DNA from 4 places in the Streptomyces sp. NPDC107546 genome. Region 4 is predicted to be linked to each of the others. Evidence: riboswitches for the same ligand, from Rfam matches in the RefSeq annotation. Region 4 holds a riboswitch; each other region holds the start of a gene.
What was found. Region 4 has a riboswitch for S-adenosylmethionine ahead of ACZ7L1_RS03070 (aminotransferase class V-fold PLP-dependent enzyme). Riboswitches for the same ligand answer to the same signal wherever they lie in the genome.
Positions count from the first base shown of each region.

Region 1: linked by a shared signal. The riboswitch ahead of ACZ7L1_RS31985 (putative leader peptide) and the one ahead of ACZ7L1_RS03070 (aminotransferase class V-fold PLP-dependent enzyme) in region 4 are both predicted to bind S-adenosylmethionine.
Region 2: linked by a shared signal. The riboswitch ahead of thrC (threonine synthase) and the one ahead of ACZ7L1_RS03070 (aminotransferase class V-fold PLP-dependent enzyme) in region 4 are both predicted to bind S-adenosylmethionine.
Region 3: linked by a shared signal. The riboswitch ahead of ACZ7L1_RS12980 (amino acid ABC transporter permease) and the one ahead of ACZ7L1_RS03070 (aminotransferase class V-fold PLP-dependent enzyme) in region 4 are both predicted to bind S-adenosylmethionine.

Region 1 is NZ_JBVKBA010000032.1:34,990-39,051, forward strand. Features, by position in the region: partial or broken gene ACZ7L1_RS31965 (family 43 glycosylhydrolase) at 1-749, shown strand, start outside; gene ACZ7L1_RS31970 (AbfB domain-containing protein) at 822-1,202, shown strand; gene ACZ7L1_RS31975 (hypothetical protein) at 1,253-1,414, shown strand; gene ACZ7L1_RS31980 (hypothetical protein) at 1,425-1,550, opposite strand; gene ACZ7L1_RS31985 (putative leader peptide) at 1,792-1,923, opposite strand; SAM riboswitch class IV at 1,943-2,057, opposite strand; gene ACZ7L1_RS31990 (DUF1684 domain-containing protein) at 2,146-2,970, opposite strand; gene ACZ7L1_RS31995 (LLM class F420-dependent oxidoreductase) at 3,040-3,963, opposite strand; gene ACZ7L1_RS32000 (NtaA/DmoA family FMN-dependent monooxygenase) at 4,055-4,062, opposite strand, start outside.
Region 2 is NZ_JBVKBA010000018.1:125,285-129,346, reverse strand. Features, by position in the region: gene ACZ7L1_RS25375 (cold-shock protein) at 113-316, opposite strand; gene ACZ7L1_RS25370 (MoaD/ThiS family protein) at 766-1,041, opposite strand; gene thrC (threonine synthase) at 1,094-2,374, opposite strand; SAM riboswitch class I at 2,393-2,536, opposite strand; gene ACZ7L1_RS25360 (glucosyl-3-phosphoglycerate synthase) at 2,729-3,673, shown strand; gene ACZ7L1_RS25355 (alpha,alpha-trehalose-phosphate synthase (UDP-forming)) at 3,779-4,062, shown strand, end outside.
Region 3 is NZ_JBVKBA010000007.1:174,609-178,670, reverse strand. Features, by position in the region: gene ACZ7L1_RS12995 (putative leader peptide) at 1-98, opposite strand, end outside; partial or broken gene ACZ7L1_RS12990 (ABC transporter substrate-binding protein) at 116-265, opposite strand; gene ACZ7L1_RS12985 (amino acid ABC transporter ATP-binding protein) at 346-1,131, opposite strand; gene ACZ7L1_RS12980 (amino acid ABC transporter permease) at 1,128-2,111, opposite strand; SAM riboswitch class IV at 2,439-2,548, opposite strand; gene ACZ7L1_RS12975 (glutathione S-transferase C-terminal domain-containing protein) at 2,637-3,521, opposite strand; gene ACZ7L1_RS12970 (hypothetical protein) at 4,029-4,062, shown strand, end outside.
Region 4 is NZ_JBVKBA010000002.1:113,343-117,404, reverse strand. Features, by position in the region: gene ACZ7L1_RS03080 (rhomboid family intramembrane serine protease) at 1-256, shown strand, start outside; gene ACZ7L1_RS03075 (Lrp/AsnC family transcriptional regulator) at 253-534, shown strand; gene ACZ7L1_RS03070 (aminotransferase class V-fold PLP-dependent enzyme) at 577-1,938, opposite strand; SAM riboswitch class IV at 2,124-2,240, opposite strand; gene ACZ7L1_RS03065 (hypothetical protein) at 2,321-2,494, opposite strand; gene ACZ7L1_RS03060 (PRC-barrel domain-containing protein) at 2,520-2,876, opposite strand; gene trpD (anthranilate phosphoribosyltransferase) at 2,970-4,034, opposite strand.

The DNA of each region.
Region 1 (4,062 bases), on a different contig from region 4:
TCAAGGCGTACTCGTCCAAGGACCTGGTCCACTGGACGGACCACGGCGTCATTCTCGACCTCGGTCCCGACATCGGCTGGGCCGACAGCCGGGCCTGGGCCCCGACGGCGACCGCGAAGAACGGGAAGTACTACCTTTACTACTCCGCCGACACCAGCATCGGTGTCGCGGTCTCCGACTCGCCCACCGGTCCCTTCAAGGACCCCCTGGGCAAGCCGCTGATCGCCCGCGGAGCCTACGCCGGCCAGATGATCGACCCGGACGTCTTCACCGACGACGACGGCCAGTCCTACCTCTACTTCGGAAACGGTCACGCCTACGTGGTCCCGCTGAACGACGACATGGTCTCGTTCGACGCCTCGAAGGTCACCGAGATCACTCCCAGCGGCTACAACGAAGGCTCCTTCGTCATCAAGCGCAAGGGCACCTACTACCTCATGTGGTCGGAGAACGACACGCGCGACGAGAACTACCGGGTCGCCTACGCCACCGGCTCTTCGCCCACCGGACCCTGGACCAAGCGGGGCGTGATCCTGGAGAAGGACCTTTCGCTCGGTATCAAGGGCACCGGTCACCACTCCGTGGTGCAGGTGCCGGGCACCGACGACTGGTACATCGCCTACCACCGCTTCGCCATCCCCGGCGGTGACGGCACCCACCGCGAAACCACCGTCGACAAGATGGAGTTCGACACCGACGGCCTGATCAAGAAGGTCGTCCCCACCCTGAGCAGCGTCGACCCCGTCTCGGGCGGTACCGCCCTGCCCACGAACACCACCCGCTCGCTCCGGTCCGTCAACTTCCCCGGCCGTTACGCCGTCGTGCGCTCGGACAGCCTGGGCTACCTCGACCCGGTGACGTCCTCCAGCACCACGGCGGTCAAGCAGAGCGCCACCTTCACCGTCGTCCCCGGCCTGGCCGACGGAAGCTGCTACTCCTTCCGTGACCCCTCCGGCCGCTACCTGCGCCACAAGGACTTCCGGATCCGCGCCGACGCGAGCAACGGCACGGCACTCTTCAACAAGGACGCCACCTACTGCGCCCGGCCCGGTTCGACCACCGGCTCGGTCAGCCTGGAATCGTACAACTACCCCGGCCGCTACATCCGCCACTACAACTACGAGCTGCGCCTCGACACCTACCAGGACAACGCCACCTTCCGCGCCGACAGTTCCTTCACACCGGTCAGCCCCTGGGCCTGACCGCCGTGTGCGGCTCGTACAGCAGAAACGGGGTCACGTCCTGGCAGGATGTGACCCCGTTTCGCCGGTCGGACGCGGCCTCGCGGGCCGTCGGTCGGACGCTGACGATCTGCCGGTCCTGGCTGGCGCCGCCGGTGACGGGCGCCGCCCTGCCCGACCTGCTGCACAGCGAACTCCACGCCGCCCTCGCCCGCCACCGACGGTCGGTCTGACCGCACCGCTTCAGGCAGCCGCCCACTCCAGCCCGAGGTCGGCCAGCTTCTGGAGCTTGTCCGCGGTGAGCTTGGACACCCACTCCGCGACCATCACCTGCGACGCCCCCATCGTGGAGCACGCTGCGGAACTCATCCACACAAAGGGAGTCCATGCGACGAACAACGAGCAGCTCCGCCGCGCCGCGGGCATCAGCAGATCGCCGGCAGATCGCAGCTCGACCACTACTTCCCGACCAAGGAAGCAGCTGGCGGGGATCTCGTACTGGCCGCCGGGATTGCGCTCGTCAAGGGGGGATCAAAGACAGACGGAGATCAGGCGCAGGCGGGTGCGGCGACGACAGGTGCCGTACTGCGACCAGCGGCGGGAAGGCCCGTCAGGCTTGACAGAGACAGCTGGTCAAGCGCTTGAGGTCGATGTGACGCCGGCGCGAGAGACGGGAGAACACGGTGGCGCCGGCGAAGCGGGCGCTGAGGTCACCACCGTGCCGCATATCGGTCCTCCACATATCCGGCCCCGGTCACGGGGCCACGCGCTTGCGGACATCATCGGTGATCCCGGCGGGCTTTCACCTGGCGCACCCCCACCGCGCGGGAGGGTTGCCGGTCAGCGAGCCAGGGCTTGACGCTGACACTCAATGCCGTTCGTGATCGTACGGAGCGGTCTTGTCGTACGCCAACGGCGCAAAAGGACGCCTTGTATGGGGAGTCGGGGCGAGAGTGCGTCCAGCTCAGGAGCCGCCGCGCTCGCGGGGAATCTTCTGGCCGGCCTCGATCGCCACCGGCAGCCGGTTCTCGGCTGGGGGCAGCGGGCAGGTGGCCAGGTCCGTGTAGGCGCACGGCAGGTTGGTGGCACGGTTGAAGTCCAGGACGACCGTACCGTCGGCGGCGGGCGGATCGAGGGCCAGGGCCCGGTTGGCGGCGTAGGTGGTGACCCCGGAGGTCTCGTCGGTGAACAGCACCATCAGCCGTCCCGCACCGTGGCCGGGGAACGCGGTCAGCGACAGCGGGCGCCCGTCGAGTTCGAACTCGACTCTGCCCGGGGCGTCGTAGACATGCTCAAGGCCCTCGACCGCGGCGCCCACGGTGGTCGGCCGCGGAGTGTCGAAGGGGATGTAGCGGCCCGTCACGGCCCAGCGCGGGTCGGGGGCGTAGGCGGGCGTTCCGGTGAAAGCCGTGCGCAGCGGCGCGTCCGGGTGCCGGGGGCGCACGATGTCCTGGCCGCCGCGCCTGGCGATCTCGATGACGGCGTCTCCCCAGAGGGCGTCGACGCCGCCGCGCTCGGGAAGCACGCCGAAGCGGTGCTCGCCGCGCACCGGCGCCCCGTCGACGACCAATTCCTCGGCGTCGTCGAGGTCTACGACGACGCCTTCAGGGCCGGTGCGCCACGCACCGGGCGCGTCCGGGAAGCGCTGGGGTCGGTCGTCGAGCCAGTGCAGGCCGGTGATCGCCAGGAACCCGTGCGGGGCGGCGAGCCGGGCCTCCTGAGCTCGGTACCACTCCAGCCAGGTCTCGGTGAAGGCGTGGAGGTCCGTGGTGGCGGCCTCGGTGGTCATGGGGGATCTCCTTTGTGCCGGGGGCCTTCGGGCAGGGGATACAGGGGGTTGTCGAGCGGACGGGTGTACTCAGCCGGCCAGTTCGCCGAGGAGTCGCCAGGTGCGTCGGCGATCGGCTTCTCCCGCGATCTCGGTGCCCGAGAACACGACCTCGGTGGCGCCGGCGTCGCGGTAACGGCGTACCTCGGCCTCGACCGTCTTCTCGTCGCCGATCACGGCCAGGTCGGCGGCCCGCCGGCCGCCGGAGAGTTCGATGACTCGCGCGTAGGATGGGATCTGTTCGTAGAAGGCGAGGTTCTCGGTGGCCTTGGCCCGCACCGCGTCGACATCGTCCGTGACCACGCCGGGCACCAGGGCCACGATCCTGGGCGCGGGGCGGCCTGCGGCCTCGGCCGCGGCGTTCAGGGCGGGCACGATGTGGTCCGCCAGGGCGCGCGGTCCTGCCAGATAGGGCAGGATTCCGTCGGCAAGCTCGCCGCTGGCCCGCAGAGCCTGCGGCCCCATCGCGGCGACGAGCAGGGGGACGCCGTTCTCGGCACCTGGTACCCGCGCCGGGATCGGTGTGGTGGCGGTGAGCAGCTCGCCGTGAAAGTCGGCCGTACCGGTCTTGGTCAACTGCCGCAGGGCGGTGAGGAATTCACGCAGCCGGGCGATGGGTCGTTCGAAAGGCAGGCCGAAGCCCGTCTCCGTCAGCAGTTTCGTGCCCAGAGCCAGACCGAGGTGATAGCGGCCGTGGGTCGCGGCCTGGGCGGTCTGGGCCTGGCTGGAGACGAGCAGCGGGTGCCGGCCGAAGACGGGGATGGCGGAGGTGCCGACCTGCAGTCCGGGCACCTCGCGCCCGACGCTCGCCGCGAGCTGGGGTGAGTCCGCGCCGAAGGTCTGCCCGAACCAGGCCGACGTGACACCGAACTCCGCGGCCTCCTGGGCCAGTTGGACGGTGGCGTCGACCTGGTTCGGCGCGTCGGACGCGTTGAGCGCTACTCCAACAGTCATGTCAGTCAGAACGGGCGTCGGCCGCACCTGCATTCCGGTCGGCGTGTGACAGCTTCTTGTCAGTCATGTGTACAAGGGCCGGCTCGGGGGCTCAGCCCG
Region 2 (4,062 bases), on a different contig from region 4:
ACCCGCCCCGGACCAGTGTCCGAGCAGGGTGCGAACAGACCGAGGGGCCCGTACCCCGGACGGGATACGAGCCCCTCGACACGTCGAACGGTTCAGTCGTCGGCGCGTTGTATCAGGCGGTCACGCGGACCATGTCCGCCTGCGGGCCCTTCTGACCCTGTGAGATCTCGAACTCGACCCGCTGGCCCTCTTCAAGGGTGCGGTAGCCGTCCATCTGGATCGCGCTGTAGTGGACGAAGACGTCCGCACCACCGTCGACCGCGATGAAGCCGTACCCCTTCTCCGCGTTGAACCACTTGACGGTGCCCTGAGCCATGCCTAACTCCCCTATTACTGGCCCTTGCACAGATCCACACTTCGCGGATCCGGGTCAGACCTCACCCCCCAACGGTTGGGGGCGTGCGCCGGAACGCGTCGACCGCGGCTGAATGTATCTGTCCAACTGCCGTCTGCAACAGGTCAATCGGACGAGAATTCGGGGCCCGACCGGTCGGGAATGTACGGAGAACTCGCCCGAATTCAGGGCAAGTCGGGCCGGGCGAAGGGAATGAATGGCGCAAAAGCCCTGCACACTTTGGCTGCTTCTTGTCGAGCGCGCGGCAGGTGATCGCGGGTCCGGAAGGGGAGTCCGGGAGCGCGTTCCCCAACTCTACCGCGCTCAACCATGCAGAATTGCCCCCTCCGTTTCTCTCACGGAGAGGGCAATTCGATGAACTCTCGGTTACCTGCGTTACCGAGGGTAAGGATCGCGCGTCCGAACGACCGTCAGCCGCCCGCGACCGCGGGGATGATGGAGACGCCCGCGCCGTCCGGGGTGGCGGTCTGAAGGCCCTGCTCGAAGCGGACGTCGTCGTCGTTCACGTAGACGTTGACGAAGCGGCGCAGCTTGCCCTGGTCGTCCAGGACGCGGGCGGCGATGCCGGTGTGGTTCTTCTCCAGGTCGGCGATGACCTCGGCGAGGGTCGCGCCCTCGGCGGTGACCTCGGCCCGGCCGCCCGTGTAGGTGCGCAGGATGGTGGGGATGCGGACGTTGACGCTCATCGGGGGATGACCTCCGGTCGGGGTACGGCTGCTGGGTTGTGGCGGGAGGAGATCAGACGAGACCGGCCTCGCGGAAGGACTCGAGGGTAGGACGGATCGTCGCGGTCAGCCCCGTGTCGGCCACCGCGTCCAGCGTCTTCAGACCGTCCCCGGTGTTGAGGACGACCGTCGTCTTCGCCGGGTCGAGGACGCCGTTCTCGATCAGCTTGCGCGTGACACCGACGGTCACGCCGCCCGCCGTCTCGGCGAAGATGCCCTCGGTGCGCGCCAGCAGCTTGATGGCGTCCACGATCTGCTCGTCCGTCACGTCCTCCACGGCGCCGCCCGTGCGGCGGGCGATGTCCAGGACGTACGGGCCGTCGGCCGGGTTGCCGATCGCCAGCGACTTGGCGATGGTGTTCGGCTTCTGCGGCCGCACCACGTCGTGGCCCGCCTTGTACGCGACCGACACCGGCGAGCAGCCCTCGGCCTGCGCACCGAAGATCTTGTACGGCTTGTCCTCGACGAGCCCGAGCTTGATCAGCTCCTGCAGACCCTTGTCGATCTTCGTCAGCTGCGAGCCGGAGGCGATCGGCACCACGATCTGCTCCGGCAGCTCCCAGCCGAGCTGCTCCGCGATCTCGTACGCCAGGGTCTTGGAGCCCTCCGCGTAGTACGGCCGCAGGTTGACGTTGACGAAGCCCCAGCCCTCGCCCGCCGGGTCGCCGATCAGCTCCGAGCAGAAGCGGTTCACGTCGTCGTAGTTGCCCTCGATGCCGACGAGCTCGCCGCCGTAGATCGCGGCCATGACGACCTTGCCCTGCTCCAGGTCGTGCGGGATGAACACGCAGGAGCGGAAGCCGGCACGGGCCGCCGCGGCGCCGACCGCGCCCGCGAGGTTGCCGGTGGAGGAGCAGGACAGGGTGGTGAAGCCGAAGACGCGCGCCGCCTCCAGCGCCTGGGCGACCACGCGGTCCTTGAAGGAGTGCGTCGGGTTACCGGAGTCGTCCTTCACATACAAACCGCCGGTCACGCCGAGTTCCCGAGCGAGGTTGTCGGCCTTGACGAGCTTGGTCCAGCCCGGGTTGAGGTTCGGCTTGTCGGCGACGTCCGCCGGGACCGGCAGCAGCGGCGCATAGCGCCAGATGTTCGCGGGGCCCGCCTCGATGCGCTTCCGCAGTTCCTCGGTGTCGTAGCCGGAGAAGTCGTAGGCGACCTCGAGCGGGCCGAAACACTCCTCGCAGGCGAAGACCGGGCCGAGCGGCACCCGGTGGCCGCACTCGCGGCAGGACAGAGCCGCGGCGGGGCCGAGGTTCACGGAGTCGGTGGTGCTTGCAACTGTCTGCACAGCCATGTCAGGCGAGGCCCTTTCTCCTCATCTTCCTCACGACGCATCTCGCCGTGAGACGGAATTGGCACCTTCCCTAGCCGGGAGCCCCGCCTGCGAAGACGAGAGCCGACTGGAGGGTTGCCGGGGCTTCACCGGGCCGTGTCCCTCTGCCCCTCTGGATGAGCTGTATGTGGTTGTGTCGCCGGCGACGGGCCGGGGTGACCCCGACATGCGATGGTCACCGGCGTTGTTCAAGACTGTAACCGACGGCCGGGAGAGTTGAGATAGTCGTCCGAACCGCGAGATGGATCACAAGAGAGACCATTCGACCGTCCCCGACTCACCCCCCACCCGTACGAACGTGAGGAGCCGCAGACTGTGCTGGAAGAAGTCGAGCGCTGGCTGAGCACCCGCTCCTGGTCCGTCACCGACCGCCCGCTCCACCAGATCATGGCCGCGAAGCGAGCCTCGGGCTCCTCGGTCAGCGTCGTGCTGCCCGCGCTCAACGAGGAGGAGACGGTCGGCGAGATCGTCTCCGCCATCCGCCACGACCTCGTGCGGCAGGTCCCGCTGGTCGACGAGATCGTCGTCGTCGACTCCGGCTCCACCGACCGCACGTCCCAGGTCGCCGCCGCGGCCGGCGCGAGGGTGGTGCACCGCGACACGATCCTGCCACGCATACCGGCCGTGCCCGGCAAGGGCGAGGTGCTCTGGCGCTCCCTGCTCGTCACCGGCGGCGACATCGTCTGCTTCGTCGACGCGGACCTGAAGGAGTTCTCGTCGGACTTCGTGACCGGGATCGTGGGCCCGCTGCTCACCGACCCGGACGTGGACCTGGTGAAGGCGATGTACGACCGGCCGCTGGGCGGCGCAGCGGGCCAGGGCGGCCGCGTCACGGAACTGGTGGCGCGCCCGCTGCTCAACATGCACTGGCCGCAGCTCGCCGGGTTCGTCCAGCCGCTCGGCGGCGAGTACGCGGCCCGCCGATCCCTGCTGGAACGGCTTCCCTTCCCGGTCGGGTACGGCGTCGAGCTCGGCATGCTGGTGGACGCGCTGCACCTGGTGGGCCTGGACGCGCTGGCCCAGGTCGACGTCGGGGTGCGCAAGCACCGCCACCAGGACGGGCAGGCGCTCGGCCGCATGGCCGCCGCGATCTACCGCACGGCCCAGCTCCGCCTGGCCCGCGGCCATCTGGTCCGCCCGGCCCTCACGCAGTTCGAACGGGGGGCGGACGGCTTCGAGCCCCGGACGTACCGGGTGGACACGGAGGAGAGGCCGCCGATGGCGGAGATCGCGGAGTACATGGAACGAAAGGTGGCCTGAACCGTACGCAGCCGGACGTCCGAACGTCCGGACGTGACGGACACGGTTCCGCATACGGCCGAACCGTACGTTTGAGCGTTTTCGGCGCGGGCTAGGTTTCGTGGCATGGCTTCCACGCAGCATGCGCACGGCGCCCGCATCCTCGTCGCCTCCAACCGCGGCCCCGTCTCGTACGCGCTGGACGACTCCGGGCAGCTCACCGCCAAACGGGGCGGAGGCGGTCTGGTGTCCGGTCTGTCGGCGATCGGCCCGGACGCGGACGCGGTCTGGGTGTGCGCGGCCCTGAACGACGGCGACCGCGAGGCCGTACGCCGCACGGGTGGCGCGCTGGATCCGGCCCACACCGGTGGCCGGCGGGTCCGGATGCTCGACATCGACGCGACGGTGTT
Region 3 (4,062 bases), on a different contig from region 4:
ACGGTACGGGTCACGTCCTGCACCTCCGTCCGTACGGCCGTCGTGGCGCGCAGCTCGTCGTCGACGACAACAGCCCCGCTCCGCCGTCTGTTCCGCACTCCGGGAATCCCTTCGGTCAGGAGTTGTCGAGCGGCAGCCCGGGCGGGTTGACCTCGGACTTGGCGACGGCCTCGTTGGAGAGGTTCCAGGCGGCGAGCCACCTGGCGTACTGGCCGTTCTTGATCAGGTGGTTGACGGCGTCGGCCAGCGGCTTCGCGAGCCCATTGAGGCCGGTGAGCGGTGGAGGTGTGGGCGTGGGCGTGGGCGTGGGGGGAGGCTGTGGGGAGGAACGCGGAACCGGCGGGTTCAGAGCACCTTGCTCAGGAAGTCCCGGGTCCGCTCGTGCTTGGGGTTGTCCAGGACATCGGCGGGCGGCCCCTGTTCGACGATCCGGCCGTCGTCCATGAAGATCACCCGGTCGGCGCATTCGCGGGCGAAGCCGATCTCATGGGTGACGATGACCAGCGTCGTGCCGCCGCCGGCCAGGTCCTTGATCACGGCCAGCACCTCGCCGACGAGCTCGGGGTCGAGGGCGGAGGTGGGTTCGTCGAAGAGGATGACGCCGGGCCGCAGGGCGAGCGCGCGGGCGATGGCGACGCGCTGCTGCTGGCCGCCGGACAGCTGCCGCGGGTAGGCGCCGGTCCTGTCGGCGAGTCCGACCCGGCCGAGCAGGTCGAGGGCGAGGTCCCGGGCCTCCTGCTTGGTCAGCTTGCCGGTCGCCACCGGCGCCGCTGTCACGTTCTCCAGCACGGTCAGGTGCGGGAAGAGGTTGAAGTTCTGGAAGACGAACCCGATGCGGCTGCGCTGGCCCAGGATGACCCGCTCGCTCAGCTCCTTGAGATGGGCTCCGTGCCGGCGCACGCCGATGGGTTCGCCGCCGACGCTGACATAGCCGCGGTCGGGCTTCTCCAGGTGGTTGATCACCCGCAGCAGGGTGGACTTGCCGGAGCCGGACGGGCCGAGGATCACGGTCACCTCGCCCGGCCGCACGGTCAACTCCACGCCTTGCAACACCTGGTGGGCGCCGAACGCCTTGTGCACGTCGTGCACCTGGATGGCGGCGGGGCGGGTCTGAAGCGTGTCGGTGGTCATACGGCGGCCTCCCTGCGCGCACGGGCCCGCAGCTCGGCGAGACCGGTGCGGAGCTTCTGCAACGGGGTCGGCAGCAGTGCGCGGGTGGCACCGCGGGCGTAGTACCGCTCGACGTAGAACTGGACGACGGACACGAGGCTCGTCAGGATCAGGTACCAGACGGTGACGACCAGCAGCAGCGGCACGATGTCGCCGGGGTAGGTGCTGCCCATGGTCTGCGCGGAGCCGAACAGGTCGAGCAGCGACACATAGAACACCAGTGAGGTGCTCTTGATCAGGCCGATCAGCTGGTTGACGTAGTTCGGGGTGATGGACCTGAGGGCCTGCGGAAAAACGATCCGCCTGAACTGGTGGCCCTTCGGCAGGCCGAGCGCGGCGGCCGCCTCGTGCTGGCCCTGGTCGACCGAGAGGATGCCGCCACGGACCACCTCCGCCGCGTACGCCGCCTCGTTCAGGCTCAGTCCGACGACGGCGACGACCATGTCGGTGGCGAGCTTGGACTCGTCGAAGCTGAAGAAGGCCGGGCCGAAGGGCACGCCGACGCTCAGCGTCTTGTACAGGGCGCTGAAGTTGTAGAGGAAGATCAGCACCACGATCAGCGGTATGGAGCGCAGCGCCCACACGTACGTCCAGCTGACCGCGCGCAGGACCGGGCTCTTCGAGAGCCGGGCCAGTGCGAGCACGATTCCGCCGAGCAGGCCCAACACAGCACTGAGCGCGGTGACTTCGAGCGTGATGAGCAGCCCGTCGAGGAGGGTGGGACGCAGGAACCAGTAGGCGAAGCGGTTCCACTGGTAGAACGGGTTGGACACCAGGCCGTGGACGAACTGGGCCACGAGGACCAGCACGATCGCCGTGGCGATCCAGCGGCCCGGCCGCCGCAGGGGCAGTACCCGCTGGATCGCGGGGGGCTTGACCGCGGTGTATTCGTCGGGCGGCGCCGGGGCGAGGGACACGGCAGCTCCGGGGGGTTCACTCATGACAGGCTCCAGCGGAGTCGGACGCCCCGGGCGGCTCGCCACGGCACCGCCCGGCGGCGCGGGCCGCGGCGTGACGAGGCTGGTGAAGCGTGAGTGCACCGGGGGTGGGACGGAACGAGGGCACACCGCGGCGGCGGTGCGCGTCAGGGATTCAGAAGGCCGTCAGCCGCGACAGCGGGCAGAGCCCGGGGTGGTACACAGCGCGCTGTTGACGCGGAGCAGGTCGACGGAACGGTTGGCGCACAGCAGGACGCAGCCACGCAGCCGCACTGCGGCTGTCCTGGAGGCTGCGTACATCACTGTCTCCGTCGTTTTCCGGCCCGGGGGGCCACGCGCTTACCGAAACGTCATCCGGTCGGGTCGTCACCTGGGGCACCCCACCGCGGTGCGAGGGTTGCCGGTCAGCCAGCCAGGGCTTGTCGCTGACGCTCATGACCTTTGTGGCCGTAAGTCAATACAGGCGCCGCAAGCGATGTCAACGTCCGTCCACCAGGTGATACTTACCCAGCGGCGCCGTTCTCCCTCTCAACTCGTCCCGCTGCACGCGCCGTTGGGGACGTGCGAGGCCCAGTCCAGGATCTGCACCGCGGCGCCCGCGGCTTCCAGTCCCCGACAGTGCGCGTGATGCCGCCGGGCGATACCGGCGTGGTCGAGGTGCGGACCGAAGGCCGGGTGGGCGGCCAGTCGGCGGGCGTACGCCCACAGGTGCGGGTGGTCGGCGATGCGGTGCACCGCGGCGGCGTCCAGGTGCCAGCGGTGCACGGTGTCGAGCTGCACCAGACTGACCCACAACTCCACGTCCGCTGCGGTGAGCCGGTCACCGAGCAGGTACTCCTGACGGGCGAGCCGTCCCTCCAGTGACCGCAGGGTGCACAACAGCGAGGTGAGCGCGGCCTCCCGTTCCTCCGTGTCGGCGTCGACGCGTCCGGCGCGCTGGGCGGCCGCGTCGATGCCCTGCTCGCACAGCCGCTGGACGCCCTCGATCTCGGCGTTCGCCCCCTGCGGATACAGCGCGGGGCGGTCCGTGCCGAAGTGCCGCGCCAGGTCGCGCATGATGTCCGGGGCGTGGGTGCTGACGATCCGGCCCGACCAGTCGTCGCTGAGCACCGGTGCCAGGGCGGCTCCGGGGTAGCGGTGGGCACTGGCCTCGTACAGCGGACGCAGCGCGGAGTACTCGCCGCCGGGTCCGTCGGGCACCGCGGGCAGCAGCGTGACGGGACAGACGTCGTCGAGGCCGAGCAGGCTGTGCGTGATGGCTATCCGCAGACAGTGCGGACACGCCAGGGACAGGTGGAGACGGTAGCGGCGCGGCACGGCGTAGTGGCCGCTGCGCGCGTCGCAGCCGATCCGGCCACGGAAGGCGGGGACCGGCTGTGCGGACGGGAGTGCGGTCAGGGCATGGGCGGACATGTCTCTCCCGGGGTTCTGGGACGCGAGGGTGCGGGGGCGGTGGCCCGCGGGCAGGCGGCGCTCCCCGGCGCGGGATGGCGGGGGCGCGGGATGGCGGGGGCGCGGGGTGGCGCGGCGTGGCTCCGCCGGTCTCAGCGCCGGCGGCTGCTCGCGCTGCAGACGCGCAGCAGATCGATGTGACGGCGGGAGGTCAGCAGGAGGGACTGCCGGCGCGTGCGACGAACACGGCTGATGACCGGCCTCAGGCGCCCCATGTTTCCCTACCTGTCCACTAGGAAATCTCCTTGGAGTGTCGATCCGGCCGCGGCCCGCGTCAAGAGGGGAGTCCGCAGTGTGAGAGAGACGCGTTTCGCGGAGCGGCTCCCCCAACCGGGGCACTTCCGGTGGTCCGACTTGCTGATATACGGGCCCGTACGGCAGGGTGTGCCGAGGGCCGCCGCGTGGGCGGGCCAAGCTCCTTCCGGATTCGGGGAACCACCCGGGACCGTTCAAGCAAGGAGCACATACATGAGTCCTGAAGGCAGGACGCCTTTCTCCCTCA
Region 4 (4,062 bases):
CCCCGACGCGCGGGTGACCAGTCTCTTCCCGTTCCTGTTCTTCCTGCCGCTGAGGTTCCCGGCCTGGGTGGTCCTGCCGTTCTGGGCGTCCCTGCAGTGGATGGCGGCGGGCCGGGCCGCGCAGGGGCCCGGGGTGGCCTACCTGGCCCACCTGGTGGGGTTCTCGCTGGGGTTCCTCTATGCGTGGGTGCGCTACGTGCCTACGAGTAGGGTGAAACCACCAGCCCAGGCCCCCGAGGGAGAACAGCAGCCGTGATCACCGCGATCGTGCTCATCAAGACCAGCGTGGACCGGATCCCCGAGATCGCGGAGCGGATCGCCTCGCTGGATTCCGTCAGCGAGGTCTTCTCCGTGACGGGGACGTACGACCTGATCGCCATGGTGCGGGTGAAGGAGCACGAGGAGCTGGCGGACGTCATCCCCGGGCGGATCAGCAAGATCCCGGGGGTCGAGGCGACGGACACCCACGTGGCGTTCCGTACCTACTCCCAGCACGACCTGGAGGCGGCGTTCGCGATCGGGCTGGACGCCTGATCCGCCCGATCCGCTGAACGCCGCCTCACCGGCCCTACCGGTTCAGACCGCCGGGACGCAGCGGCCGTTCTCCGTGCGGTACTGCCACCGCGCGCCGTCGCTCACCAGTTCCGTCACCGCGTTGACGAAGCGCTCCACATGCTCGTCGGGGGTGCCGGCGCCGAAGCTCACCCGGATCGCGTTGAGGGACTTCTCCCCGGGCGCCGCCTCGGGGGCGCCGCACTCGCCCTGGGTCTGGGGGTCGCTGCCGAGCAGGGTGCGGACCAGCGGGTGGGCGCAGAACAGGCCGTCGCGGACGCCGATGCCGTACTCGGCGGAGAGCGCGGCGGCGAAGTGGGAGCTGTTCCAGCCCTCGACGACGAAGGAGATCACGCCGACGCGGGGGGCGTCGTCGCCGAAGAGGGAGAGGATCCTGACCTCGGGGACGTCGGCGAGGGCCTCCGTGACCCTGCGGATCAGGTGCTGCTCGCGGGCGACCAGGGTGTCGAAGCCGGCCTCGGTGAGGGCCTTGCAGGCGGAGGCGATGGCGTAGGCGCCGATCACGTTCGGGGAGCCGGCCTCGTGACGGGCCGCCGTGTCGTGCCACTCCACGTCCACTCCTCCGTCCGTCCGGCGCGTGACCTTGCGGCTGGCGCCGCCGCCCGCGAGGTACGGCTCGGCCTGGCGCAGCCAGTCGGCGCGGCCGGCCAGGACGCCGGAGCCGAAGGGGGCGTAGAGCTTGTGGCCCGAGAAGGCGACCCAGTCCACGTCGAGGTCCTTGACGGACACCGGGTGGTGCGGGGCGAGCTGGGCGGCGTCCAGGACGATACGGGCGCCGTGCGCATGGGCGGCCGCCGCCAGCTCCTGTACCGGCCACAGCTCACCGGTGACGTTGGAGGCACCGGTGACGCAGACCAGGGCCGGGCCGTAGGGGTCGCGGTCGGCGAGGGCGCGCTCCAGGGTCTCGACGGCCTGCCGGGGGCTGCTCGGGGCGTCGAGGTAGGTGACCCGGGCGTCCCGCCACGGCAGCAGGGAGGCGTGGTGCTCGGTCTCGAAGACGAAGACCTGGCAGTCGGCCGGGAGGGCGGCGGCGAGGAGGTTGAGCGAGTCGGTGGTGGAGCGGGTGAAGACCACCTGGTCGGTGTCGCGGCAGTCGAGGAACTCGGCGACCGTGCGGCGGGCGTTCTCGAACAGGTCGGTGGACAGCTGGGAGAGGTAGCCGGCGCCGCGGTGGACGCTGCCGTAGTACGGGGCGTACGCCGCCACGTCGTCCCAGACGCGCTGCAGCGCGGGGGCGCTGGCCGCGTAGTCGAGGGCGGCGTAGGTGACGTCGCCGCCGGTGACGAGCGGGACGGTGACATCGCGCCCCAGAACGGGCAGCGGGGCACAGACGGACTGGTCGACGGCAAGGGTGGAGACGGACATGGGTGTACTCCCGTAGGGCAGGCGAGACTCACCGGTGCCGGAGGCGCGCACGGGCGCAGCGGTGTCCACGGCACGGAGAAGGTGAAAGGAAAAAGGAGCGCGGAGGCGGGGCTCTGCGGCCCTAACGCATTCGCTTGCTCACGGAAGGCTCCCTCGAACGACCAGGACCCCTGGAAGGCACGAGGGGTCCGCGCTTGCCGCAGACCTCGCTGCCTGCGACCTGGTCCTCACCCGGGGCACCCCGCCACGGACGGAGGGTTGCCGGACAGCCGGCCGGGGCCGAATGGCTGTCGCTCATGACCTGATGTGGAAACTACGACAGGTGATCAGCTGCTCGCAACTTCTGTCCGTATACCGGGACGGGCGGACCCGTCCCGGTGCGTCACCGAATCAGGTGGTGCTTCGAGTGCCGCCCCCAGCGCATACCGAACAGAAGGAGGCTGGCCAGGAAGACCACTATGCCGATGATCAAGAGGTAGAACAGCCCCTTCACGACCACGCCGATGATGCCCAGGGCGACCGCCGCGAGGATCAGGAACAGGAAGAACGCCATCATGGTGACCACTTCCCTCGGCCCGGGGTCAGCGGCGCGCGAGACGGCGTCCGCGGTCGGCACCGGGCTCGTAGGACCTGTCGTAGTGTTTGAAGATCTCTTCTTCCCGCTCGACCGGCAGCACGTCGTCCACGCCGATGGACGGCGCTTTGCGTACCTGCCCCTTGGAGTGGGCCACCTGGACGTATCCGGGTCCCACGGTCGCCTCGTCGATGGGGACGAAGACGAGCCTCTGCCGGGTCACCAGCCCGGTGCGGACGGTGGCCATGGCGGGCGTGTCGGTGGTGGTGTCGACGTACACCGCCTCAAGGGACCCGATCTTGCGGCCCTTGGCGTCGATCACGTCCCGGTTGCGCCACTCGCGGATATCGGCTGAATGGATCATGCCCAGCCTCCTTGCGGCCCGCGGGAGAGCTGCCTTTGTCTCACTGTACTCCAGCCAGCCTGACCTGGCCTTTTCCGCGGGGCGTGCCCGGAGTCAGGCGTTACTGGCGGCCACCCACCGCTCCAGGGCACGCTTGGCCGCGCCCGAGTCGATCGACTCGGCGGCCTTGGCCATGCCGGTGCGGATCTGGTCCGCCAGCGGGCCGTCACCCGGCTCCAGCGCCACCAGCGCCGCTGCAGAGTTCAGCAGGACGGCGTCCCGTACCGGGCCCGTCTCCCCGTCGAGAAGGCGGCGGGCGACCTCGGCGTTGTGGGACGGGTCGCCGCCGCGCAGGGCCTGAACCGGGACCAGTTCGATACCGGCGTCCCGCGGGTCGAAGGTCTCCTCGGTGACCTTGCCGTCGCGGACGATCCAGACGTGGGAGGTGGCAGTCGTCGTCAGCTCGTCGAGGCCGTCGTCGCCGCGGAACACCAGGGAGGAGTTGCCGCGCTCGGCGAGCACCCCCGCGATCATCGGCGCCAGTCGCGGGTCTGCGACGCCGACCGCCTGGGCCTTCACCTTCGCCGGGTTGGTCAGCGGGCCGAGGGCGTTGAAGACGGTCCGGATACCCAGCTGACCGCGCGCGGCGGCGACATGGCGCAGGGCGGGGTGGAACTTCACCGCGAAACAGAAGGTGATGCCCGCCTCCTCCGCGACCTGCGCCACCCGCTGGGGCGTCAGGTCGAGGTTGACGCCCAGCTTTTCCAGGACGTCCGACGAGCCCGACGCCGACGAGGCCGCGCGGTTTCCGTGCTTGACGACCTTGGCCCCCGTGCCGGCCACCACCAGCGCCGACATCGTGGAGATGTTCACCGTCTTCGCGCCGTCGCCGCCCGTGCCGACGATGTCGACCGTGCGACCCGACACCTCGATCACGTTGGCGTGCTCGTACATCGCCCGGACCACGCCGGTGATCTCCTCGACGGTCTCGCCCTTGGCCCGCAGCGCCACCACGAACCCGGCGATCTGCGCGTCCGTCGCCTCGCCGCGCATGATGCGGTCCATCGCCCAGGCCGTGTCGTCCGCGCTCTGGTCGCGGCCCTCGAGGAGCCCGTTCAGCACCTGGGGCCAGGAACGGCCCGCCGCGGTGTCGCCTCCAGCGGGGTGCACAGCGCTCATAAGCCGCTCCTGGGTCGGTGTCCCGGAC